Thermovibrio ammonificans HB-1: one gene and its partner. The protein of the gene in region 1 interacts with the protein of each later gene in a pairwise test. Links are inferred from orthologs where the notes say so. Each region holds a gene or a part of one and is shown in the gene's direction. Other genes may lie near its edges.

The links.
Region 2: the proteins of def (region 1) and THEAM_RS01810 interact in binary tests that used the Escherichia coli proteins (3 or more experiments, as listed by UniProt). The link is inferred for Thermovibrio ammonificans HB-1 from one-to-one orthologs.

What each region holds. Positions count from the first base shown.
Region 1 is NC_014926.1:1,020,095-1,023,381, reverse strand. Bases 35-3,006 are described here. They hold def (peptide deformylase), read left to right. Parts: upstream 35-1,239; coding sequence 1,240-1,773; downstream 1,774-3,006. Other genes in these bases: THEAM_RS05225 (NAD(P)H-hydrate dehydratase), read left to right, coding at 1,770-3,006; THEAM_RS05235 (sugar phosphate isomerase/epimerase family protein), read left to right, coding at 492-1,247; THEAM_RS05240 (hypothetical protein), read right to left, coding at 35-423. Outside these bases: more of THEAM_RS05240, read right to left, coding at 1-34; more of THEAM_RS05225, read left to right, coding at 3,007-3,287. UniProt on the Escherichia coli protein: Removes the formyl group from the N-terminal Met of newly synthesized proteins. Requires at least a dipeptide for an efficient rate of reaction. N-terminal L-methionine is a prerequisite for activity but the enzyme has broad specificity at other positions.
Region 2 is NC_014926.1:315,702-318,878, forward strand. What follows is about bases 207-3,068. They hold THEAM_RS01810 (aspartate-semialdehyde dehydrogenase), read left to right. Parts: upstream 207-1,060; coding sequence 1,061-2,077; downstream 2,078-3,068. Other genes in these bases: leuB (3-isopropylmalate dehydrogenase), read left to right, coding at 207-1,049; THEAM_RS01815 (roadblock/LC7 domain-containing protein), read left to right, coding at 2,090-2,449; THEAM_RS01820 (metal-dependent hydrolase), read left to right, coding at 2,463-3,068. In the rest of the region: more of leuB, read left to right, coding at 1-206; more of THEAM_RS01820, read left to right, coding at 3,069-3,155; THEAM_RS01825 (patatin-like phospholipase family protein), read left to right, coding at 3,155-3,177.

The sequences.
Region 1 (3,287 bases):
CCTGCCTCCCCACAGGTAGTCGTTGTAAACGGCGGGGACTTCAAAGTGCTGTTTACCGAAGCTCCCGATGAGGCCGTTGAAGATGAAATTGTCCTTGTGGAAGTAGAGCTCTTTAACCGTGAACTGTTTGCCGGTTCCGAAGAGGGAGTCTTCCGGGGAGGTAAAGAGCGTTACGTAGGGAACTTTTGCCGTTCCGCTTGTGATTGTGAGCTTCAGCCAGGCTCCCCTTTTAATCTTAAACTTCTGGCTCAGCTGCCACAGCAGCAGAACTCCGGAGTGTTCTCCCCGCCACCGCTCGTACCCCACCTGGCGGCGGTAGTTTCTGGTATCCTTTAGCTTAAACACCGAGACGTCTAAGTTCAGTTCTGCTCCGGCCACGGGGGTCGGCAGCAGTAGCAGGGCTGCCAGGAGAGCTCGTCTCAACTTTCCTCCGGAAGGGGTAGGCTTATAAATAATACTTAATTTCGTTTAATTTCGAAAAGGAGTTGAAGTTGAAGCTCGTAGGTCACGTTTCCGGCGGTGAGCTCTTAAGAGGCCTCGATGCCGTTAAAGAGGTAATTTCGCTGGGGATAGGGGTTGAGCTTCAGCTCACAGCCGAGGTTCTGGAGACGTTAACCCTTAAGGAGTTCGGGGCCATTAAAAGAGAGGTGGGAAACCTTCCCGTTACGGTTCACGCCCCCTTTATGGACCTTAACCCGGGAGCTTCCGACCCTTACGTTCTTGAGGCCACCCGGCGGCGCTTCGCAGAGGCCCTTGCCGCCGCAACGGTTCTTGAGGCTCAGGTTGTCGTGTTCCACACCGGCTACCACCCCAAAAAGGTAGACCCGATATTCGACTCCTGGTTTAAGCGGGCGGTTGAGACTTTTTCGGAAATTGCCGCCGCCTACCCCGGGCGTATTGCCCTCGAGAACGTCTTCGACCCCACCCCTTCGGTTCTCGCCAAGCTTCTTTTAGAGCTTCCCGAAAACGTCGGCGTCTGCCTCGATACGGGCCACGTTAACCTCTTCTCAACGGTTCCCCTAAAGGAGTGGCTCTCCTTCGGCGGGCGGCTCTTTGAGTTTCACGTTCACGATAACGACGGCCTCTCCGACCTTCACGCCCCTTTAGGAGAGGGCACTTTTCCTTTTAAGGAGTTTATCGGGGAGGTTAAATCCTTCAGACACGACTATATATTTAACCTGGAAAACAAGAGCCCCCGGGCTGTTGCCAGGGCGCTTGAGAACTTGCGGAGGTTGGAAGGTGTTTGATATCAGGATATACCCGGACGAAGCCTTAAAGAGCAAGGCCCAGAAGGTAGAGGAGTTCAACCAGGAGCTTGTTGACCTTGTAAACGGCATGTTTGAAACTATGTACAAGCGCGGAGGCGTAGGGCTTGCCGCCAACCAGGTGGGCGTTCTTAAAAGGGTGTTGATTCTGGACCTTAAGGCAGGAACCGAGGAGCAGGGTAAGAACCCGATAGTCCTCGTGAACCCCGAGATAGTGGCCTCTGAGGGGGAGGTTGTTAAAGAGGAAGGGTGTCTCTCCCTGCCGGGGCTTTACAGGAAGGTAAAGAGGGCCCAGTGGGTAAAGGTGAAGGCCCAGAACCTCGACGGCGAGGAGATTGAGATTGAAGGGGAGGGACTCCTTGCCCGGGCCCTTCAGCACGAGATAGACCACCTTAACGGTGTAGTTTTCATAGACAGGCTCTCTCCCCTTCAGAAGCGCCTTGCCCTTGAGAAGTTTAAGAAACTGAAGAGGAACTACCTCAGGAAGCTGGCAGCGGAGGGGAAATGAGGCTCTTAACGGCCAAGGAGATGGCACAGATAGACGCCGAAACGATAAACACCTTGGGAGTGCCGGGCGTTGTCCTTATGGAGAACGCCGCCCGGGGCGTTACAGAGGTTATATACCGTGAGGTTAAGGGAACCTCTGCCGTTGTTGTGTGCGGCAAGGGAAACAACGGGGGCGACAGCCTTGCCGTTGCGAGGAACCTCTACAACTTGGGTTACGACGTTGAAGTTATCCTCACCGCTCCCGTAGAGGAGCTGAAGGGAGATGCCCGGGTAAACGGCGAAATCCTCTCGAGGTTGCCGGTTCCTATCCACGTTGTGAGGGAGGAGTCTCAGCTCCTCGAGGTCTACTCCCTGCTGAAGGAGGCCGACTTCGTTGTTGACGCCCTTTTCGGCACCGGCCTTTCAAAGCCCCTTTCGGGCTTTTACGCCGAGCTCGTTGACGTTGTGAACAGAGCGGCAAAGCAGGTTGTCTCTGTGGATATCCCCTCGGGTATCAGTGCCGATACCGGCCAGATTATAGGTCCCCACGTTAAGGCCGACTACACCGTTACCTTTGCCTTCCCGAAAATCGCCCACGTTATGCCTCCGGCCTGCGACTACGTGGGGAAGCTCTTTATAGTGGACATCTCCATTCCGGAGGATATCCCCTTCTTTTTGGGCCCCGAGCGCTACCTGCTCACCCTTGACGAGGTGGCCTTTACCTACCCGTTGCGGGAGGTGATGGACCACAAGTACACCTTCGGCCACCTTCTCGTTGTGGGTGGCTCAAAGGGTAAAACCGGCGCTCCTTCCATGGCGGCCGATGCGGCCCTGAGGGCCGGAGTGGGGCTTTCAACCGTTATGGTTCCCGAGAGCTTAAACGGCGTGTTTGAGGTGAAGCTGACCGAGGTGATGTCCCTGCCCGTTGACGACGGCGGCAGGGGGATTTTCGCCGTTGAGAGTCTTGATGAGGCGTTGAAGCTCGTTAGGAACGGCAAGTTCTCGGCGGTGGTTGTGGGGCCCGGCTTGGGCAGCGACCCTTCAACCTTTGAGTTTGCAAGGGAGTTCATAAAGGAGTGTAACCTGCCGATGGTTATAGATGCAGACGGCCTGAACGCCCTTGCGGAAGATACATCCCCGCTGAAGCTCAAGGAGACGCCCGTTGTTATTACGCCCCACGTAGGTGAGTTTGTGAGGCTTTCGGGGGTTCCTAAAGAAGAGGTCTTAAAGGAGCCTTGGCGTCACGCCCTTGAGTTTGCCCGCTCTCACAGGGTGGTTGTGGTTCTTAAAAGCGGCAGAACGGTTGTTGCAACTCCCGAGGGTCAGGTTTTTGTAAACGTTATAGGCAACCCGGGTATGGCCACCGCCGGAACCGGCGACGTTCTTGCAGGCGTTATTGGTGCCCTCTTGGCCATGGGGATAGATGCCGAAGATGCCGCCAAGTTCGGCGTTTTCCTCCACTCGCTGGCCGGCGACATAGCGGCCGAGCGCCTGACCCAGGAGGGTATGAAGGCTACCGACCTTATAACTTTCCTC
Region 2 (3,177 bases), 700 kb from region 1 along the record:
GTGATGGTATAGGTCCGGAGATTGTAAAGCAGGCCGTAAAGGTTATGGAGGCTGCTGCCGAGAAGTTCGGTTTCGGCCTTGAGCTCAACTACGGCCTCATCGGCGGCGCCGCGATAGACGAAACCGGCGTTCCTTTCCCCGAGGAGACAAAGGAGCTCATTCTGTCGTCTGACGCGGTTCTCCTCGGAGCCGTTGGAGGGCCCAAGTGGGATAACCTCCCCTTTGAGATAAGGCCCGAGAGGGCGCTTTTGGGGATGAGGAAGCTCCTTAACGCCTTCGCCAACCTGCGCCCCGCAAGGCTCTACGATGAGCTCATAGACGCTTCCACTTTAAAGCCCGAGGTTGTAAGGGGCGTAGACATTATGGTTATAAGGGAGCTGACGAGCGGCATTTACTTTGGTATCCCGAAGGGGATATTCGTAGACGGCGACGAGAGGGTGGGAATCAACACCCTTCGCTACTACGAGCACGAAGTTGAGAGAATCGCGAAGGTTGCCTTTGAGGTTGCCCGCAAGAGGAATAAGAAGGTAACGAGCGTAGATAAGGCGAACGTTTTGGAGGCTACCGTTCTGTGGCGGGAGGTTGTTGAGAGGGTTCACGAGAACTACCCCGACGTTGAGCTTCAACACATGTACGTAGACAACGCCGCAATGCAGATTATCAGGTGGCCCAAGCAGTTCGACGTAATAGTAACCACCAACATGTTCGGCGACATCCTCTCCGATGCCTGTGCAATGCTTACTGGCTCTTTGGGAATGCTCCCCTCTGCCTCTATCGGCGGCAAGATAGGGCTTTACGAGCCGATTCACGGCTCCGCCCCGGATATTGCCGGTCAGAATATCGCCAACCCGATAGCCACCATAAACTCTGCCGGTATGATGTTCACCTACTCCTTTGATATGCCGGAAGTTGAGGAGGCGATAGATAAAGCGGTTAGAGCAGTTCTGGCAAAAGGTTACAGGACGAGGGATATCTACTCCGAGGGAACGAAGCTCGTTTCCACCGAGGAGATGGGAGACCTTATAGCAGAAGAACTTAAGAACCTTTAAAGGGGTGAGCTATGAAAGGTTACACCGTTGCCGTTGTAGGTGCCACGGGAGCAGTCGGGCAGGAGATGCTGAAGATACTCGAGGAGAGGGACTTTCCCGTTGCAAAGCTGAAAGCCCTTGCCTCTGCCCGCTCTGCCGGCAAAAAGGTGAAGTTTAAGGGAGAAGAGGTTACCGTTGAGGAGCTTCGCCCCGAAAGCTTTGAAGGCGTAGATATCGCCCTCTTCTCCGCCGGCGGCGACAGGAGCAGGCAGTTTGCCCCCGAGGCGGTAAAGCGGGGAGCAGTGGTTATAGACAACAGCTCCGCCTTCAGGATGGAGCCCGACGTTCCCCTGGTTGTTCCCGAAGTTAACCCCGAAGACGTTGAGTGGCATAAGGGGATAATTGCCAACCCCAACTGCTCCACCATACAGATGGTTGTTGTCTTAAAGCCCCTTCACGACCTTGCAAAAATAAAACGGGTTGTTGTTGCAACCTACCAGGCTGTTTCCGGGGCCGGCGCTCAGGCTATAGAGGAGCTTAAGGAACAAACGAAGGCCGTTCTTGAGGGAAGGCCCGTTCCTCCGGCCAACAAGATACCCCGCCAGATAGCCTTCAACTGCGTTCCCCACATAGACAAGTTCTTCGACGACGGCTACACCCGGGAAGAGCACAAGATGATTAACGAGACCAAAAAAATTATGCACGACGACTCCATAAAGGTTTCCCCCACCTGCGTTAGGGTTCCGGTTTTCGTGGGTCACTCAGAGGTTGTGAACATCGAGTTTGAGAAGCCCATAACAGTTGAGCAGGCGAGGGAGGCCCTCGAGAGAGCTCCCGGCGTTGAGGTGGTTGACGACTTTAAAAACCACATTTACCCCACCCCCATAGACGTTGCGGGCAAGGACCCTGTGCTTGTGGGCAGAATCAGGCGAGATGATACAATAGAAAACGGCCTCAACCTGTGGATTGTCGGCGATAACCTTAGGAAAGGCGCGGCCCTCAACGCCGTTCAGATTGCGGAACTCCTCGTTGAAAAGGGGCTCGTTTAAGGGGGAACTTCGATGGAAGAGCTTTTAAAGCAACTTTTAAGTGAAAACCCTGAGCTTCAAGCCCTCCTCGTTGTAGACGAGGAGGGTATAGTTGTTTACAAGGAGAGCCGGGAAGGGCTGCCGTTCGACCCGGAGGAAGCGGCCGTAGAGCTCATCACGCCCAGCACCAGAATAGACGAGTTCCTTCACGACTCCCTGGAAGAGGAAAAGGGGCTCGAGGAGTTTATAGTCTTCTCGAGGCGTTACCTCTTCCTCGTTTATAAACTGGTGAACGAGACCTTCCTCGTTGCCGTCTCCTCCAGAACGCCCCTTTACGGCCGCCTGAGGTTCAGGCTCAGGTCTAAATTAAAAGAGGTGATAAAACAGCTGTAGCAGGAGGGGAGAGATGGCGAAGCTCTGGTACCTGGGCCACTCCACTTTCTACCTGGAAGGTGAAGGCGTTAAGGCCCTTATAGACCCGTTTTTAAGCGGGAACCCGTGGAAGATAGCATCTCCGGAGGACTTTACAGACCTCAACTACATCTTCGTAACTCACGGCCACGGCGACCACTTGGGAGACGCCGTAGAGATTGCAAAAAGAACAGGCGCCACCGTTGTCAGCATCTTCGAGGTGTGCCAGTACTGCAACCTCAAAGGGGTTAACAACATTCACGCAATGCACATAGGGGGCTCTTACAACTTCCCCTTCGGGAGGGTGAAGCTCGTTCCCGCCGCCCACGGCTCCTCGGTTATAGAGAACGACCAGGTTATTACCCTCGGAACTCCCTGCGGAATCCTTATAGAGGTAGAGGGTAAAACCGTTTACCACGCCGGAGACACCGGCCTTATAGCCGATATGGAGCTTCTGGGCCGCTACGAAGATATCCACATCGCCCTCCTTCCGATAGGCGGCAACTTCACAATGGATGTGAGGGATGCGGCCATTGCCGCCGAAATGGTTAAGCCCAAACTGGCCGTTCCCATGCACTTTAAGACCTGGCCCATAATAGAGGCCGAACCCGAAGAGTTTAAAGCTCTTGCAGAGGCAAGGGGCGTTCCCGTAGAGGTTCTACAACCCGGTGATACCTTAGAGTTCTAATGCGGATTGGTGCTACTCTCTC